DNA from 3 places in the Paenibacillus sp. O199 genome. Region 3 is predicted to be linked to each of the others. Evidence: riboswitches for the same ligand, from Rfam matches in the RefSeq annotation. Region 3 holds a riboswitch; each other region holds the start of a gene.

Region 1 (6,555 bases), on a different contig from region 3:
TCAGGTTTTCCGCTCTGTAACGGGCAGATTATTCCTGAGCTCTCGGGAGGCGTAGCTGTTGCTTTTGCTCACCGGGTGGCAGCTGTTTCATTAGTAATCGTCATTGCAATCCTCGGTCATTTTGCGTATCGCAAACATCCGGATAACACGGAATTAAGAGCACTTGGCGTCATTTCTGTTGTGCTGGTTTTGTTGCAAGTGGTTATTGGTTTTGGACTGATGCTCACGATGAATCGTCCGGAAGTGTATATGTTCGTGGCGCTGGCGCATATGCTTGATATTGCTATTTTGTTCGGTGTATTAACCTATATGAGTTTCCTGGTGTACAAGTTGCATCGGCCCGTTAATCGGTTCTAATATATCCGAATTATTGTAGTTCAGGGATAATCCAGTGAAGTTCACCATCCGATGATGTACATCATTGGACAGGTGAACTTTGTTTGATGTCAGGTGTGTCAGGGCACCCTATTGTAAGCAGCGGTCATACGTTTACTCTGATTCCGATTTAGTTTAATATGATGAATTATTATTAATTTGATGATCTGCAGAGTGGAAAGAGGAGGCTATATATGCTGCGAACGTTGCTGGGTGAAAAGCCGCGTAAGAACGAAGGGATACTAAAGGACGCGATGGAAGCGATGGCGGATACGCTTGAGCTATTTCAGCGACAGATGCATGTGGACCATGATCCTACCCATGATTTTCGTAAACTGTATATATGGACCCAGGGACTGATCTCTTCGCTGGATGAATTGGAACAAAGCTGTTTTGCAGCTTCCCATTTCCGTCAGAAAGTCAAAGCGGGCTCTACGGATGATATGACATTATTAGAAAAAGCGGAGTATGCCCGTTACGTCTATTTTTATAAGGATGGCTTCATCCGATGTTTTGCCATTTTGGATAAGTTAGGTACAGTGTTGAATGAAATATTTGAGCTGAATACAACCAATGTTAAAACTCATTATTCTTATTTCACCGTATTAAGACAGTTCGGATATGATAAGCTGCATTATGTTCTTGCTAACGAACTAATCCGGATCAAGGACTCTTATCGTGAGCCAATGAGCAAATTGCGCAAACGGCGAAACATGGAGATTCATTACATGAATTCCGAAATGCAGGATGATCTGTGGCAGCTGCACCAGACTTTGCAAGGGAAAGTGAAGCTGGAAGACCTGGATCAGCATCTCTTGGAACTCCGGCAGGGTGTGGATATGGTATGTGAGACGTTAAAAGCAGCGTATGGCTACATCAACGAGAAGTGGCATAAGCAGGTAATGAATCAACCGACGAACTGATTGGATAGTAATATTTGCCTTTGACAAATCGGAATACTTGGATTATACTGAGTTCCTGATCGACAGTTAGATGGAATTAACATTTATGACATTAACATTATAACTACTACTGAACTTATAAATTAAATATTTCTTATCGAGAGCGGCGGAGGGACAGGCCCGATGAAGCCCGGCAACCGATTTATAACTGCATGACAGCTGTGTCATACTTTATAGATGTTAGGTGCTAATTCCTACAAAATGGTGCAAGGCACGATTTTGGCAGATGAGAAGGTATAATCTTTCACGTGAAGAGCCCTTTTTGTTTCTGCAAAAGGGGCTCTTTTTTTGTACGATAAAGGGGAGTTTTCCTTTCATTCGGGTAAAGATACATGTAGGCAGTGGGAAGGAGCAGTAATTTTGATTGAATTAAAAGGTTTAACCAAGAAGTACGGTAAAGGCTCAAAAAGTATGACGGCCTTATCGGAACTAAATTTGAATATCCGCAAGGGTGAAATATTCGGAGTTATCGGTCATTCCGGTGCAGGCAAGAGTACATTGATCCGTTGTATCAATTTGCTCGAACGCCCCACGGCAGGCGAGGTTTGGGTTGATGGAATCAACCTAACCGATCTCAATAAGTCCGATTTGCAACAACAACGGCGTAAGATCGGCATGATTTTTCAACACTTTAATCTGTTATCCTCAGCTACGGTATATGACAATGTGGCTTTTCCTTTAAAGCTCGTTAATACGCCCAAGGCTGCAATTGATCGAAAAGTGAAGGAAATGCTCGCATTGGTTGGACTGGAGGACCACAGCAATAAATATCCGGCCCAGCTGTCAGGCGGACAGAAGCAAAGGGTAGGTATTGCGAGAGCGCTCGCGAGTGATCCGAACGTGCTGCTGTGTGATGAGGCCACATCGGCACTTGATCCCCAGACAACTGATTCGATTCTGAAGTTATTGCTGGATATCAATGAAAAGTATAATCTCACGATTGTTCTAATCACCCATGAGATGCACGTGATCCAGAATATCTGTGATCAGGTGGCGGTTATCCATCAGGGAGGCATCGTGGAGCAAGGGCCAGTGACGGAAGTATTCCTCAAGCCGCAGCATGCCATTACGCGTGACTTTATGATGCGGGACCATGAGGTGGGAATTGCATTAGAAGAGACCGCTCTGGCGAGTGCAGATGTCTCATTACAGAAGGATGGATCTTCTAAGCTTGTGAAAATATCCTTCCTGGGCAATAAAACCTATGAGGCGATTTTGTCCAGAACGGTTCGCAAAACAGGAGTGGATTTCGCCATTTTGCAAGGCACCATTTCAACGATCAAACAAGTTCCCTATGGACAGCTGACCGTTCGGTTTGAGGGGCAGTCAGATGAGATCAATCTCACCATTAAAGAATTAGTGGATCAGGGACTTGATGTGGAGGTGCTTCGTTAAATGGATTTTTCAACAGTACGTTGGGAAGAAATCGGTAAGGCTTCAATTGAAACACTGCAAATCCTCGGAGCATCGGGCCTATTCACGATAATCATTGGTTTGCCGCTAGGCGTATTGCTGTTTATGACGGCAAGGTCGACTTCGCTTCAATCTCAAGTGGTGTACACGATACTATCGTTTATTGTAAATATTCTGCGATCAGTGCCATTTATCATTTTGATTGTTGCACTCATTCCGTTTACGCGTTCACTGGTTGGCACTGCTACAGGAGTATTGGGCGTTATACCACCACTCGTCATTGCCGCAGCTCCATACTTTGCCCGGTTGGTGGAAACTACACTGCGTGAAGTGGATCGTGGCGTCATTGAAGCCGCACAGGCGATGGGAGCTTCAACCGGACAGATTGTACGGCGTGTGCTTCTGCCAGAGGCATTGCCGGGTCTGATAGCTGGTATCACCATTACAATCGTTACCTTAGTTTCCTACACGGCGATGGCGGGGATGGTTGGTGGTGGAGGTCTGGGAACATTGGCAATCAACTACGGATACTTCCGTTATCAGAATGAAATTATGATTATATCCGTTGTATTTATGATCATTCTGGTGCAAGTGCTTCAGATGGCTGGCGATCGTTTGGTTAAATGGTTCACCAGGAAATAACACATATATAGCATTTACCTGATTCGGTATCGATTTGGGGCAAAATGCAAAAAAATTTATTGGAGAAGGGGTTTTACACATGAAAAAATGGTCTTTTGCTCTACTTAGTATTATGCTGATTGCGGTTCTAGCGGCTTGCGGAAACAACAAGGATTCCGACAGCGGCGCTGATAATGCTGGAGGCGCACCGCGCACCGTAGAATTGAAAGTGGGAGCATCCCCTACACCACATGCAGAAATTTTGGAAAGCATCAAGCCTGAACTCGAAGCTGAAGGCATTCGCTTGCAAATCGTGACTTTCAATGACTATGTTCAACCGAACCAACAGCTTGAAGATAAACAACTGGATGCGAACTTTTTCCAACACCAACCTTATCTGGATACAGAGAACAAAGAACGTGGTTTCCATCTCGTTGCTGTAACACCTGTGCATGTTGAGCCATTTGCTGGCTATTCCAAAAAAATCAAATCATTGGATGAGTTGAAAGACGGCGCAAAAGTAGCCATTCCTAATGACCCATCCAACGGCGGTCGTGGACTGTTGTTGCTTGCAAAAGAAGGACTTATCACGCTGAAAGACAACACAAATATCACTTCTACGATTCAGGATATTACAGCCAATCCGAAAAATCTGAATATCATCGAGCTGGATGCAGCCATGATGCCTCGTCAACTGGATGAAGCAGACCTGGTCTTCATTAACGCCAACTACGCGCTGGAAGCCAATCTGAACCCAGAGAAGGATGCACTGCTGATTGAGGATCTTCAAGGTAACCCTTATGCAAACATCCTCGTATCCCGTGAAGATAACAAAGATGCAGATGCCATTCAAAAACTGGCTGCAGCCCTGCATTCCGAAGAGGTTAAAACATTCATCAAAGAACGTTATCAAGGTGCTGTAGAACCGGCGTTTTAAGCTGAACGATTAAGCTGAAAATATATTGTATACTCGGCTCCACTTGTTATGGAACTACTAAAGAAAGCCCTGCATTCTCTTTATGGAGAATGCAGGGCTTTTTGTTTTGTACATCATGTTAAAGAGAACGTTTTGAGGTAAGAGCACTTCGATGTAGGAATACTATAAGTGCTTTACTTATAAGCTTAACGTTTATTCGGATCAGTATCTGAATGTCCATCTGTCTGTTGGCTATCAGAGCCTGCGGACTCCTGTCCAGCAGCATGCTGTTGGTAAGCTTCCTCTGCAGGAGATAGCGAATTCTGATCTCCTGGGTCAGCATCTTTTTTGCGGCCGGTCAGCTTGCGACGAATCCATCCGAAAGCACCAACAATAGCGGCCACGATGACAAACCATCCTTTCTTAAGTAAAAGCAATAATCCAACTTTCTTAGCTACAGCTACACCAGCACCACCGAGAATCAGACTGGTCAGGCCAAGTTCTGATTTTTTGTCTACGGATGCATCAAACTCTTCATAGGTATTTCCTTTGATCACGTTGAGCTGGTTAAGCACGGAGCTTTCAAACTGTTTGCGATTTTCTTCAAAATTGGCACTATCCGTAACGAGGATAACACCGATGTATCCTTCGCGGGTGAGTACATTCACATTATAATTGACGAGTTTTTCCCGCTCTGCATCCTCAAGACCAAGAGAATAGATCAATTGATGTTTGCTGCTGTCATAGGTGGGCTCAATTTCCCATCCGGTGATAAACAATTGATTTTCGGGTGTTGTTTTCTCATTTTGATCTTCTGTACCTCTTTTATAGCTATCGAGCAGTTCATCGGCATTCAGATCGTCTTTCTCACTATCATCGACATGACCGGTATCGTTATATTCAAAGATAACATACCAGTTGGAGTTTTCGCCGGCGCCATAGATACTTCCAATTTCCGTTCCATTGGGGAAGGAGTCCGTGTCTTCCAGGAACCTTTGGGTGTTAGCTGCATCGAGATAGGAGAGATTTTCAGCTACGTTTAATGTTGCTTTGTTATCAAGGACTACGTCTGAAGGCCCATCAATCCATTGATAATCTTCGGTGGAGCTATTGCTTTCACTTTCTGCAGATGCTGTGGTCGAGAATGGAGCTTGAAATGAGGCGATAAGCAAAATTGCGAGTAGAGAGGCTAACCATCTTTTCATTTACGCTGTATTCCTTTCGAAGGTGTCATGCAATGTTGTCATTTACATGAACATATGTATTGTGTCGTTATATTCATAAGAAAATAAGGACTTATCGACATTAACACAGGCATCCAGACCAGACAAGGTAATTCTGGAGATAAAGGGTTAATTTTCCTACAAAAGACCTAATTCATTTTATTTCAGTGGTTTGAAAGATAAGTATTTAGTCCTTAATTTACACTTTTTTGCAAATGGTACAGATTGGTGGGAAACGCGAGTTGTGGGGGGATGATAAATCTTTTATACTGGATGAGTGACTGCTCTTTGAAGAGGGGGATGAACGTGAAGGGAAAGATTGCCCTCATAACGGGAAGTGCCAAAGGTCTTGGTAAAATGACGGCCCTCAGTCTGGCGGATCAGGGTTGCCATATTGCTCTGAATTACGTACATAGCCGTACGGAGGCTGAGGCGTTAAAGACTCAGATTGTAGCCAAGGGTGTGCGGTGTATTGCCGTCCAGGCCGATATTTCCAAGACAGAAGAGATCACTATGCTCGTTGCTCAGGTCGAAGAGAAACTGGGCAGCATTGATATTCTCGTGAACAACGCGGGTCCTTTTGTCCGTGAACGTCGACTGTTTGCCGAGTATTCCGAAGATGAGGTTCAGATGCTTGTGCAAGGAAATCTGCTTGGGCCGATGCTGCTGGATCAGCGTGTATTGCCGGAGATGCGGCGCAAGCAGTGGGGACGAATAATACATTTTGGCTTCAGTCATGCAGGAGAAGCGAGGTCATGGCCTCATCGGGCGGTTTATGCTGCTGCGAAAGTAGGTCTGGTTTCATTTACAAAGACACTTGCTGTAGAGGAAGCTCCCTACGGCATTACGGTTAATATGGTGTGTCCAGGTGATATTCGCGGTGCCAACAAAGAGAAAACGATTGATGAGATGGTAGGTATAACCGACGAGGAAACGCCGAGAGGACGTCCTGGAAGCGGTGAAGATATTGCGCGGGTGATTACCTATCTGTGTCTGGATCATTCCGATTTTATAACAGGTAACATTATGGATGTATCTGGAGGAC
Region 2 (6,555 bases), on a different contig from region 3:
ATAGCACGGTTAATGAGGAAGCACCTCTCTTGCATGGATTTTGCAGGAGAGGTGTTTTTTTGTTGCTTAATTTAGCACAAAACAGACTGTGTCGAGCTGAACTATTGAAGGAGGGACAAGAAATGGAAGTCATTTTCATGAACAGATTATCCAGAATGTCAGGTCAGAATGAAGAGCATGCGCAGTTGTGGATCGGTGAAGAAGAAGGAGCGTGGCATCTGGGATGGAGCCGATATGAGGAAGGAGATCGAACGGATGACATCTGGTATGCTGGCAGTTCGTGGGACGAGCTGTTACATGTTTATCGTCATCAGTTAGCCATACAGATGGGCGAAGGATATCGTCCGTTGCTGCAGGGTATGTTTCACGAAAATGATGATTTGAAGTCGCGCAGTTATGGCGGTCAACGTCTTCATTGTTACAGTGAATTATATGGCAATGAGGGGCTGTATATGGACCTATGCATATGGCGCAGGAAGAGAGCAGCGTCTGACCGGAAGGCCCCCTATTTTATTGCAACAAACCGGTTGTTACGCATGATCAGTGCATTTGTTCCACAAACCATCGATGAATTGATGCAACTGCCTGGCGTAGGAGAGAGCAAGGCTTCCGAGTACGGAGCTGAATGGTTGGAGCTTACGAATGGACTGGAACGTTCCACATCTTTTCCGCTAGAGTGGGTGTACTCGGTTCTGAAGGAACAAGAATATGAGAGCTGGTTGTACAAACAGAGAGAGCAGAAATACAAGCAGGAGCTAGACAGATTTACCACACGGAAGCAGGTACTTGAAGGGATGAAAGAAGGATATACGTTAGAGGAGATCGTGAATCGTTCCGGATTGTCCCGTCGGGAGCTAATTGAACTGTTAGAGGCACTGGATTTGGAGGGGTATGACACAGATTGTCTACTCGATGCGGAGCTTGCTGTCATGCCCGAAGAGGAGCAAGAGGCGGTATGGAGCGCCTACGAGGAGCTGGGAGATACGTTTCTGAAGCCCGTGTTACATAAGGTGTATGGAGAAGAGAAGCCTGGCGGGAGCAATCTGGAGCAGGTCTACGAAAGACTGCGCATGATTCGCATCCGGTTTCGTCGTCACACAGAGACAGAGCAGAATGCAGGCTAGATTGGAAATAGGACGTTAGTTGTCATACAATAAACTAATTATAAAAAAAGACGAAGCGTCTCCAAAAGTGGAGCGCTTCGTCTTTTGCTATTTCAAACCCAATCTTTTTTGCGGAAAATAAAGAACATGCTTAGGCCCAGCGTAACCATTAGGCCAATAACCACGAAATAACCATATTTCCAGTCCAACTCAGGCATGTTCGTGAAGTTCATCCCATAGATGCCAGTGATAACGGTCAGCGGCATGAACACCGTGGTAATGGCGGTGAACACACGCATAATTTCATTCGCCCGGTTGGCGATACTGGATTGGTAAGCTTCTCGTAAGTTCCCCATCAGGTCGCGATAAGTCTCAAAGGTTTCGGATATTTTAACAGCATTCTCATAAATGTCACTGAAATACTTTTGCAGTTGATCATCAATAAGACGCAGATCTTTTTTATTGAGTGTGTTAATGACCTCTTTCTGAGGTCCCAGCACTTTCTTCAGCCACAAAATCTCACTGCGCAACCCGATGATCTCATTCAGATGAGACTTCTTGGTATGCATCAGAATGTCTTCTTCTAGTTTCTCGATACGCGCTTCAATTCGGTCACCTACGGTGAAATAATTATCAACAATCAAGTCAACCAGCAGATACAGCAGCTTATCCGGCGTACTGATTTCCTGTTCCCATAGGATCGGTTTCAATGTCCGCAATTCGCTGACTTTCTGTTTGGTAACACTGATAATAAAGTGTCTGCCAAGGAACAAGTTGACGGCACGTAAAAAAATCTCTTCATCATCAAAACGAATGCTATTAATAACAATAAAATAATGGCTCTCATAAATTTCAATCTTCGGACGTTGTTCTTCGTCACTCAAACAGTCTTCCACGGCCAGATCATGCATCATGAACAGCGGTTGAAGTACCGCCAAATCGTCTACGTCGGCATCAATCCAGTAAAACCCCTCCGCTGGTGGAGTCAGCGCCTGCTGAATGTCGTCCACCGGAATAAATACACCGTTATTTACCAACCGGATTTTCATTATTCATCTACTCCTTCTGCACCCGCCAAATGGGCGGATTTCATCAATATGGGCGCAAAAAGAACAGATCAGCCGGTCGGCAGCGGAGCCTGGAAGTCAGGACTGCGTTCGCTCTATAATCAAACGGAAGTAACGTCCCGCTGCCGGCATGCTGATAACAATTCTCTATGCAGTTTGTCGGAATTCGGCTGCCAGTCAGGCCTCGGGTCGCCATCCATTGAATATGTCACCTCTCACATAAGGGTTTATAACACTTGTCTAGTATACCGCTGGTACAGGGTCCTTTCAAGCGCAAAAATGTGTCGATTTCGCGCCCTGGAGCAGTGTATGACAACGGATGATGAACGGTTCCGATCCTGAGGAACAGACATTGAACTACACCTTGACGTGAGGGGATTAATGTCTTAAAGTAAAAGGTGAACCACACTAGTATTTACAATTGAATAAAGCGAAATCTTATCAAGAGTAGGTGGAGGGACTGGCCCGATGAAACCCGGCAACCGGCGGTATACCGCACGGTGCTAATTCTTGCAGCGACCAAGTGTCCAAGTGACACTGTTGTAACTGAGAGATGAGAGAGGCGCATATCTATTTACATATGACCTTTCTCGGAATCCGAGGAAGGTCTTTGTTATATGCACCGACTTCTCAGCAGTGATTTTCGCTAAGGAACTTGAGCTTGCCGCCAGCAATGTGGTTGCAATTCAGCGCCTGCAGGCAAGCTCATGGCAGCCTATAACTGTACGGATGCGAATCGTATCGATTCCGCAGTGGCTGCATCTATTTATGCACAAGGAGGAGTTAGAAACACCATGCCAATCAAAATTCCAGACACACTGCCTGCCAAGGAAGTACTTGCAGGAGAGAACATCTTTGTCATGGACGAGACATCTGCTTACCAGCAGGACATTCGTCCACTACGTATCGCTATATTAAACCTGATGCCCACAAAGGAAACGACAGAAACACAATTGCTTCGTCTGGTGGGTAACACACCAATTCAGGTAGATATCGTTCTGGTTCATCCGAAGTCTCATACGTCCAAGAATACTTCCCAGGAATATTTGGACTTGTTCTACAAAACCTTTGATGAGATTGAACACCGCCGTTTTGACGGCATGATCATTACAGGCGCTCCTGTAGAGCAAATGGATTTTGAAGACGTGAACTATTGGAAAGAAATCCAGGAGATCTTCGAATGGACCAAAACCAATGTGACTTCGACCATGCATATATGTTGGGCTTCCCAAGCGGGTTTATACCATCATTTTGGAGTTCCCAAAGTTCCGCTGGATGAAAAATGTTTTGGCGTATTCTCACATACGATCAACAGATCCAATGTGCAGTTGCTGCGCGGATTTGATGAAGTATTCAACGTCCCGCATTCCCGCCATACGGAAGTGCGACGTGAAGATATTGAAAAAAACGAAAACCTTGAGATATTGGCTGAATCTGAGGAAGCGGGTATTTTCCTGGTTGCTACCAAAGACGGCAAACAGATTTTTGCAACCGGACATGCTGAGTATGACCCTCTTTCATTGAAATGGGAATATGACCGTGATGCAGCTAAAGGCATGGACATTGCGCTGCCTAGACATTATTTCCCGAATGACGATCCTTCCCGTGTTCCCCCGGCCACTTGGCGGGCACATGCAAACTTATTATTCTCTAATTGGCTCAATTACTATGTGTATCAAGAGACACCTTACGATATTGGTCCGCAAATCTAATCGACATTACAGGAGGATGCTGCAATGGAAGACAATAAGTTGAAAATCGAAAGTCGATTGGCCCAAATTGGGTCTATCAATGAACCGGTAACGGGCGCCATTAATTTTCCGATCTATCAATCCACTGCGTTTCGCCACCCAAAGCTTGGACAAAGCACGGGATTTGATTATATTCGTACGACCAATCCAACCCGTAAAGTGTTGGAAGAAGCAGCGGCAGCGTTGGAATCCGGTGATGCAGGTTTTGCCTGTAGCTCCGGCATGGCTGCTTTGCAAACGATTTTCGCTTTATTTGGACAAGGGGATCATCTGATTGTATCGCTGGATCTGTACGGCGGAACGTATCGTTTGCTTGAACGCATCCTGTCTCGATTTGGTGTGACAGCAAGTTATGTAGATACCAATGACCTGGCAGCTCTGGAAAGTATTCGTCAACCGAATACAAAAGCGGTATTTATTGAGACACCAACCAATCCACTAATGATGATTACGGATGTGGAAGCGGTATGCTCCTGGGCCAAGAGCCATAACTTGCTGACCATTGTGGATAATACACTACTGACTCCATTCTTCCAGCGTCCAATTGAACTCGGTGCTGATATCATCATCCATAGTGCCACGAAGTATCTGGGTGGTCATAATGATGTACTTGCCGGATTAATTATTACCAAAGGGGAAGAATTGTCGGCCGAAATGGCATTCCTGCACAATTCTATTGGAGCAGTGTTGTCTCCAAGCGACTCCTATCAGCTGATGAAAGGCATGAAGACACTCGCTCTTCGCATGGAGCGGCATGAGTATAATGCTTTGACGATTGCCAAGTACCTTTTGGAGCACCCAGCCGTTAATGAAGTGTATCATCCTGGTTTGTCGGATCATCCCGGATTTGAAATACAGAATAAACAATCCAGTGGAAATACAGGCATTTTCTCTTTCAAAGTAAAGGATGCTCGTTATGTTGAACCGTTGCTTCGTCACATCAAACTGATTGCTTTTGCGGAAAGCCTCGGGGGTGTAGAGTCATTGATGACTTATCCTGCGGTACAGACCCATGCGGATATTCCGATTGAAATTCGTGACGCTGTAGGTGTAGATGACCGTCTGTTGCGCTTCTCTGTAGGGATCGAGCACGCCGAAGATCTGATTGCCGATCTGGGCAATGCACTCACAGCTGCACAGCAGGAGATAGAAGGGGGAACGCATCATGAGTGAGCAAAACAATAATGCCAACAATCATGAACGGAATGTTCATTCCGACCTGAAGTTCGATACCAAGCTGCTGCATTTCGGTGATGAAATCGATAAAACCACCGGGGCTTCCAGTGTACCAATTTACCAGGCTTCCACATTCCATCATTTTGATATTTTTAATCCACCTCAACATGATTATAGTCGTTCCGGTAACCCGACTCGTCAGGCATTGGAGGATTACATTACATTATTGGAGGGTGGGGCACGCGGATTTGCCTATTCCTCAGGCATGGCTGCCATCTCCAGTGTGTTCATGATGTTCTCGGCAGGCGATCACATGATTGTGACGGAAGATGTATATGGAGGAACGTATCGACTGCTTACTTCCATTCTGAGCCGGATGCAGATTGAGACTACCTTTGTGGATATGACCAATATTGATGAAGTGAAGGCAGCGCTCAAACCGAATACGAAGGCAGTCTATATGGAAACACCATCCAACCCGACACTTCGGATCACGGATATTGCTGCAGTCACCTCCTGGGCACAGGAACATGAGTTAATCTCCATTCTCGATAACACCTTCATGACGCCTTATTACCAACGGCCGATCGAGCTCGGGGTAGATATTGTCGTACATAGTGCGACCAAGTTTCTTGGCGGACACAGTGATGTGCTGGCAGGTTTAGCCGTTGCTCGTACGGATTCATTGGGTACACAGCTAAAACAATTGCAGAATGGACTTGGAACCGTGCTCGGGGCTCAGGAATCCTGGCTGCTGATGCGTGGTATGAAAACCTTGGGTGCGCGTATGGCACACAGTGAACAGAGCACAGCGAAGCTGGCTGCATGGCTTAGTGGACGCAGTGATATTACGGCTGTATTTTATCCGGGGCTGCTGGATCATCCCGGCCGTGAAGCTCATGAACGTCAGTCAAGCGGATACGGCGCTGTCGTGTCGTTTGATGTAGGTTCGGGAGATCGGGCCAAGGCAGTACTTAACCGTGTGAAATTGCCAATTGTTGCCGTGAGCTTGGGTGCGGTTGAAAGTATCTTGTCTTATCCTGCGATGATGTCTCATGCGGCAATGCCGGCTGAGGTTCGTCGTGATCGAGGGATAACTGACGGATTACTGCGCTTCTCGGTTGGTCTGGAAGACATTGATGACCTGATTGCAGATCTGGATCAGGCACTTCAGGACTCGTAGGATCGAACCGTATTGAAACACGGATGTTAGAGCCCGCTGAAAAAGAAATGAAATAGATAGCATATGTAAACATTTTTATTGATTTTTAAAGCACCTTCTCATAAGGTGCTTTTTTTCACATGTAACCTGTGTTACGATATGTGGAGTACAGAAATGCGATGTTGCCACCAAAACTTTCATCTATATGAGCAAGTTGGGACGGATCGTGATTATATTTTCTCTTCATGAGGGAGGCTTTTTTACGATGAGTACGGTAGACCGTATCTTAGATAAAG
Region 3 (6,555 bases):
GATAGACTTAATGGCATACTATGGTAAAGGAGTTAATTTCTTTGTACAACAAAAATAAAACGAGTAAATTGTTGAAGTGGATCGCTTGGATTAGCATCATTCTATCCATTATTGCCGGTATCCTCGTTGGGCAAAATGAGTTCAATGGCTTTCAATGGTCTTTGGCTCTTCCAGTTATGATGAACGGTATTATAGCAGGACTATTGTTACTAGGTGTTGCGGAGATCATACGGTTGGTGCAGGATATTAAAAATGAAACGGTAGGTCCAGATTAAGTTTGACCTCGATCTTTGTTAAGGGGCTGTTTATTTTGAAATGGTTTTGTATTCGAATTTGTTTATTAATCAGCATCCTGAGTGTAGGATTGTTGTCGATTGGCACGCCTTCGGCCTGGGCTAAGACCGTGCCACAACTTGAATGGGTCAAGCAGGTCGATTCTGGCCAATGGGGGGATGGATTCACTCCGCATTACTTCAGACTGGATTCATCCGGCAACCTAAACATTCTGGTGAGAAAGGTTGTGAATGAGGACCTCATATATGTGGAGAACATTAGTGGTGAAACCGGGGACATCCGATGGTCCAAGCCAGAATCTGATTATGGTTCAACCAGTGATGGTTACATGTATACTTTCAAACCTGCTGAAACTGATGACTATGAAAAAAGATTTGATGATATTATTACGGTCTCGGATCTGACAACCGGTAAACCGATATGGTCCTCAATAAACCCTTACTTTCGTGAAGGTCAGTCCTCAGATTTCACCAAAAACGGAACAGTTTATTCTTTTACTTATCACAAAAACAAATATATAACTCTTTATTATTATGATGAACAGGGACATCGAAGCAAAAAGCTTGTTCTCCCCTATATGCAATACTACACAATAGAAGGCAAATTTATTTTAGGTCAACCGGGCAACAAAAGTCCGTATACTCATGTTTTTGATCTTTCTACAGGTAAGAAGCTAACGGTGCTGACCAATGAAACAACCTTGCCCTACGGGAATAGGGTTACGGACGATGGAACCCTAATAACCCGGAAGTTTATCAATAACCGTGAACTTGAGTTGAGGGCGTACTCGCCTACGGGAGCTTTGAAATGGAAGTATGATTTTTCTTTTAAAAAAGGGCCTCCCCAGATATTTATCATCCATAATCGTGTGCTGTATCTGGAACAAACCGCAGGCAATATCATGCTTATGAATTCGGATGGAAAATTCATTACAGGAGTCAATGAAAATCCCTTCTACATGCAAGGTGATCCAAATAGCCCTCTGAAAATGGCAATCGATTTACAGAGTTTTATGTACATCCAATACACGGAACAGGGAATAGAACTCGTGATTAGAGATTCAAATAATCTGAGAGAGCTCTATCGGGTGACACAGAACGATTGGAACGATGTAAGGTTTAATCAAGATGAATTGTTCCTCAATAAGCAAAATGAATTATTTTTCCTGCCTTCCGACGGGCAGACGATAAGAAAGTATCAGTTACTTCCATAATCCAGAGAACATTACATAAGGAGTCTACCAATCATGAGTTTAAAGCGAATCAACTATTGGCTTATAGCCAGCCTATGCTTCTTCCTTGCAATCCCATCCGAGCCAGCTCTGGCTAAAGATCTGCTGCAATTCCAATGGGGGTATGATATTACCAACGGTGGACAGAGTGCAACAAGCTCATATTCAATGAAGAGTGTTACAGATGCCATGGGGAATGAAAGTCTTCTCGTAACTAAAGTAGACAAGAATAATGATTATTATATCGACAGTGTAGATGCCAAAACAGGGGAGCTCCTTTGGTCGATTCCAACGGACGACGAGTACACGCTTTCCGATGATGGATACATGTTTATTTTTGCCGATAATCAAGTGAGTGCCAAGCATATAGCCACAGGTCAGATCCGTTGGACAGCACCTCTGCCCGGGCCGCCAGAAGATTGGAGACTATACTCGGCTGAATCAGCCATTCCAGGCGAAAATGGAAGTCTATATTTGATTTCAGTCTCCCATGATAATAAAAGCAATGTACTCTACTATTACGATGCTAGTGGAAATTTAAGTCGAAAGTTCAAGGTTCCATATTTTATGCAGCAGATTCATGGTGATGTGATTGTCGGCAGTAAATTTGGCGATAATCCCGATTTTTACTTGATTAGCCTGACCAGCGGACAAAAAATTAAAACGATTACTGGTGGTAAAGGTTACAATGGGATTAAGAGTCTATCTGACGGCACATTCCTGCATTATAATATCTACAAAAAAACAATAACGCTTAAAGGCTACAACAGCATAGGGCAGCTAAACTGGACAAAACAACTTCCTTATAAGGAATATTCAACAGAGCTTTTTGCATTGAAAGGTCGTTTTATATTTGTGGATTATAAAAATAAACGAATCAAGCTATATTCATCTTCAGGTAGATTAATTGCTGAGAAGGCATACCTGCCAGTATCATATCCCAATATGGCTTTGGATGGCACAAGTTTGATGTTTAAATCTGAAAAGAATGACGCAGATGAACTAGAACTAATAATTATGGACACAAACAACCTGAAGGTTTTGTACACTTACAAAAATGGCGAATTTGATCTTCATAAGGAACGTCTATTTCTCAATAACACAACGGGTCTGTACATCCTAAGCGACGAAGGTCGTACCTTAGTTAGCACTCAGTTAATTAAATAGCATAATCAGAAGCATCAAAAGCATCACAAGAGGAATGTCCTCATGTTGATGTTAACGCTAAATCACACTGAAAAAGCCCTCACCAATCCAGTAATGGGTCGTGAGGGCTTCTTTATATTTGGTTGTATCTCTAGCTTTTCGGGGTACAACTCTACATCAAGTCTTTTAATTCCGCCACTTCTTTGCAAGTTCACCAATCTGATGTGGCGTCGTGCGGCAACAGCCGCCAATAATTTTTGCACCCGCAGCAACCCACTGTTCCGAAGCATCACTCATACTGCCACACGTTCCCTGTCCACTCCACGTCTTCGTTGCAGCATCGTATACTTCTCCCGAGTTCGGATACACAATAACAGGTTTGTCGCTGGCACGGCTGAGAATACTTACGGCTTCTGTCACCACTTCCATGGGAGCACAGTTCAGGCCAATCGCAGCAATCTGCGGCTCGGAACCAAACAATCGTGCACATGTCTCAATCGGCGTGCCTTCGCTGATTGCCGTCCCGTCTTTTAAAGAAAAAGATAACCAGGCATACGCATGAGGAAACTCCTTCAGTAAATCAACCAGCACCTGTGCTTCCTGCAACGAAGGAATCGTCTCAAACGCCAGAATATCAGCACCCGCTTCAATCAGCGCCGCCATACGCGGACGATGGAATGCAGCCAACGTCTCATCCGACACGCCGTAGTGACCGACATACTCCGATCCATCAGCTAGATAAGCGCCGTAGGGCCCAACGGATGCAGCAACCATCGGTCGTGGCCGAGCCAAGACCCCTGTCTCCAAGACATCAGACGTTTGTTGTGCCGTTCCGAATACCAGATTGCCCTCCGGTTTGACTGCCGTGTTTTCAAATCCCCCGTCCTGCACTTCTGCCCATACGTCATCTCTCGCCTGTGCAGCCAGTTCCACCGTCTTGCGAATAAGGTCCAACGCTGCTTGCTCGCCGATTCCTCTCTTGCGGAACCCCTCCACCGTCGCCTGATAACTGGATGTAATTGCACAGTCGGCTCCTGCGCGGAAATAATCCGCATGGACCTGAACGATAACATCTGGATTCTCGAGCAATACACGAGCCGACCATAGTGGATCATCCAGATCACACCCATGCTGTTCGAGTTCCGTGGCCAGCGCTCCATCCAGAATCATGACCGGATACTCACGCAGGATCTGTTCTATGGGATTAGTCTGTACAATATAAACGAGATAATAGGCACCGCTGGATACAGTGACGTACGATAGACAAGATCTTTGACCGCATGTCCTTCCCGGATATACTGTCTGCGGAACATATACTGTGAAGCACTGATGCTCATCCATACCGCAACGACAGCCAGACCTGAAATGGAGACCAGTGTAATATACACGGTACCTGGCGCAATGATGCTGGACAGCAGAGCCAGTGCACCACCCACCATACTAATCAGAAGCGCATTCAATGGTACTCCGCGTTTGGTCAACTTGGCAAACCACGGAGAGATCGTTCTCTTGTCAGCCAGAGACCAGAGCATCCGTGAAGATGCATAGAGGCCCGAATTGGCAGCAGAGAGAATCGCCGTCAGAATAACAAAGTTCATAATGTCTGCTGCATAGGGTACTCCCACCCGCTCCATTACCGCTACAAACGGACTTTCCAATACACTGGCATCCGACATAGGCAACAAGGCCGAGAGAATAATAATCGTTCCGATAAAAAAGATAATTAAACGCCACAGTGTGGTATGGATCGCTTTTGGAATCGTCTTCTCCGGATTCTCTGTTTCCCCGGCAGCAATCCCAATCAATTCGGTACCCGAGAACGCAAAGTTTACGGCAAGCATCGTCATTAGTATCGCAGTAGCCACATTGGGGAACCAACCAGATGCTGTAATATTGGATAGAAACGGTGCAGGTTCCGAATCTGCCATTGGAATAATACCGAACATGGCTGCGCCCCCAAGAATAATGAAGACTAAAATTGCAAGGACTTTAACTGCGGAAAACCAGAACTCCGATTCCGCAAAAAATTTGACGGTCAGCGCGTTGAACAGGAAGATCATAAGAGCAAACAATGTGCTCCAGATCCAAACATTCACTGAAGGAAACCAGCGCTGCATCAACAGCCCGGCCGCTGTAAATTCGGAACCGAGGGCAACCGTCCAAGTGAGCCAATACAACCAGGCTACAGTGTATCCTGTTGCTGGTCCAATATATTTTGCCGCATAGCTATGAAACGCCCCTGTCTCTGGCATATGAACAGAAAGTTCACCTAGACAGAGCATGACCAGCTAGACGACAATCGCTCCGATCAGATAAGACAGAATGGTACCGATCGGTCCTACCTGCTGGATGGTATAACCCGAACTAAGAAAAAGACCTGTACCAATGACACCACCAAGTGAGAGCATGATTACATGACGTGCCTGCATTTTGCGCTGAAAATGCCCTGTATCTTTGTTGTTATTCATGTCTGCTCCCCTACTTCTTCATCCAGAAAACAACAAAACAAAAAGACACACTCTTCCTGAAGAGTGCGCCGTTACTGACAAATAAAAACAAACGCTCCTATCTATCAGGCTGTTCACCCGCTGGAATTAGCACAGTATCCTTCAGATCTGTTGCTGAGGTTTCTAAGGGCCAGTCCCTCCACCTCTCTGGATAAGAAAATGATTTTTTATAAAAATAGCGATCTATCATGCTTGTGTCAACTATTAAAAAGAAACGTCTCTCTTATTCCGTCGATGATCCCTGATTTGTGATTTTAACTTTAATATCATACGTGATTGGAATTTCACTAAACGTTTCGTCCCAGTTATTTTTAATTTTCTTCCATACCCGTGGATATTTGATTCGCAGCTTATCGCCAAACCCTGCTGCATCCACCTTGTAGACATCCTGCATTTTGTGAAGCAATTGATCTACCTGTTGTTCAGCCATATGACCGAAGTCCTTCTCCAGACCATCCAGATAATGCTCAGAACCATGCGCTTCCGGAGCTGTCCAATTTTCCATAAACCAGCCGTCTGATTCAATTTGAACATGAAATGAAATATCGTCGCCCTTAACTGTGGGAATAATTTTCGATTTTATGTGTTTAATCTCGTAGGTTATAGTGCTGCCGTCTTTGTGTGTATACGTCTTAACGACTCCACCTTTCGCTTTTCCTTGTACCCAGGATAGTCCCTCCATGTCCGTCTGATTCAGACTTCCGATCCATCGGTTCGTTTTCCCGCTAAAAATGGCCGCTCCCGAAAACTTGTGTTCCCCCTCATAGGAGATGACATTTTGCAGCAAATAGCTCGACCCCGATTGCATGGTTGCATCCAATTTGGCGAGTGACACTGGTGGCAGAATTTTATTGGTACGATACACATTGTCCACAAGTCCGGTAAGGTAGAATGAAGGAATCTCACTGGGATCGTTGGACGTCAATGCATCCAGTGCCCTGCGATCACTGACAACAACCAGACAGCTTGGCCGAATATCATTATCACGCAACACAAAATCAAGCAGTTGATCCAGTCTGAATTTCCGGGCCACCTCGGAGGACACCACGATGACTTTCAGATGATGTCCAATCAGCGGCCGGTCTCTTCTCAGAGAGAACTGACGAAATATCTGTATAACTGAATCGCCTGTTAATTGTTCGTTAAAATAGGACTTCCCTGCTCCAGGGGATCCTTGCTGGCTCTCTTCCTTGGATGATCCCTTAGGAACAATCTGAACCGTAGCTGTGATATTATTCCTTTTCGGATAGTGTCCACCCTGTTCATTCACACTCTTCTCAAATTCTGTCTCTTTGGCAACATCAATACCCAGTCCCACGTACACACTAAGATCCTCAATCTCTTTGCTGCTCCAGCATCCAGAGGTAAACAACAGCA

What was found. A riboswitch is a leader RNA that binds a small molecule or an ion and turns the genes downstream of it on or off. The one in region 3 is predicted to bind S-adenosylmethionine.
Region 1: it holds a riboswitch for S-adenosylmethionine, as region 3 does, so the genes downstream of both, A6049_RS18685 (methionine ABC transporter ATP-binding protein) here and A6049_RS24005 (amino acid permease) in region 3, are expected to answer to the same signal.
Region 2: it holds a riboswitch for S-adenosylmethionine, as region 3 does, so the genes downstream of both, metA (homoserine O-acetyltransferase MetA) here and A6049_RS24005 (amino acid permease) in region 3, are expected to answer to the same signal.

What each region holds. Positions count from the first base shown of each region.
Region 1 is NZ_LGRP01000012.1:84,652-91,206, reverse strand. Features, by position in the region: gene A6049_RS18695 (COX15/CtaA family protein) at 1-357, shown strand, start outside; gene A6049_RS18690 (Cthe_2314 family HEPN domain-containing protein) at 570-1,298, shown strand; SAM riboswitch class I at 1,429-1,570, shown strand; gene A6049_RS18685 (methionine ABC transporter ATP-binding protein) at 1,698-2,732, shown strand; gene A6049_RS18680 (methionine ABC transporter permease) at 2,733-3,392, shown strand; gene A6049_RS18675 (MetQ/NlpA family ABC transporter substrate-binding protein) at 3,472-4,308, shown strand; gene A6049_RS18670 (DUF2167 domain-containing protein) at 4,494-5,492, opposite strand; gene A6049_RS18665 (SDR family oxidoreductase) at 5,817-6,555, shown strand, end outside.
Region 2 is NZ_LGRP01000004.1:262,210-268,764, forward strand. Features, by position in the region: gene A6049_RS08530 (HRDC domain-containing protein) at 123-1,124, shown strand; gene corA (magnesium/cobalt transporter CorA) at 1,217-2,152, opposite strand; SAM riboswitch class I at 2,606-2,730, shown strand; gene metA (homoserine O-acetyltransferase MetA) at 2,965-3,882, shown strand; gene A6049_RS08545 (aminotransferase class I/II-fold pyridoxal phosphate-dependent enzyme) at 3,907-5,094, shown strand; gene A6049_RS08550 (trans-sulfuration enzyme family protein) at 5,087-6,280, shown strand; gene mqnC (cyclic dehypoxanthinyl futalosine synthase) at 6,525-6,555, shown strand, end outside.
Region 3 is NZ_LGRP01000022.1:27,970-34,524, reverse strand. Features, by position in the region: gene A6049_RS24025 (hypothetical protein) at 42-275, shown strand; gene A6049_RS24020 (hypothetical protein) at 311-1,507, shown strand; gene A6049_RS24015 (PQQ-binding-like beta-propeller repeat protein) at 1,541-2,692, shown strand; gene mmuM (homocysteine S-methyltransferase) at 2,858-3,841, opposite strand; partial or broken gene A6049_RS24005 (amino acid permease) at 3,886-5,139, opposite strand; SAM riboswitch class I at 5,234-5,336, opposite strand; gene A6049_RS24000 (Ger(x)C family spore germination protein) at 5,402-6,555, opposite strand, start outside.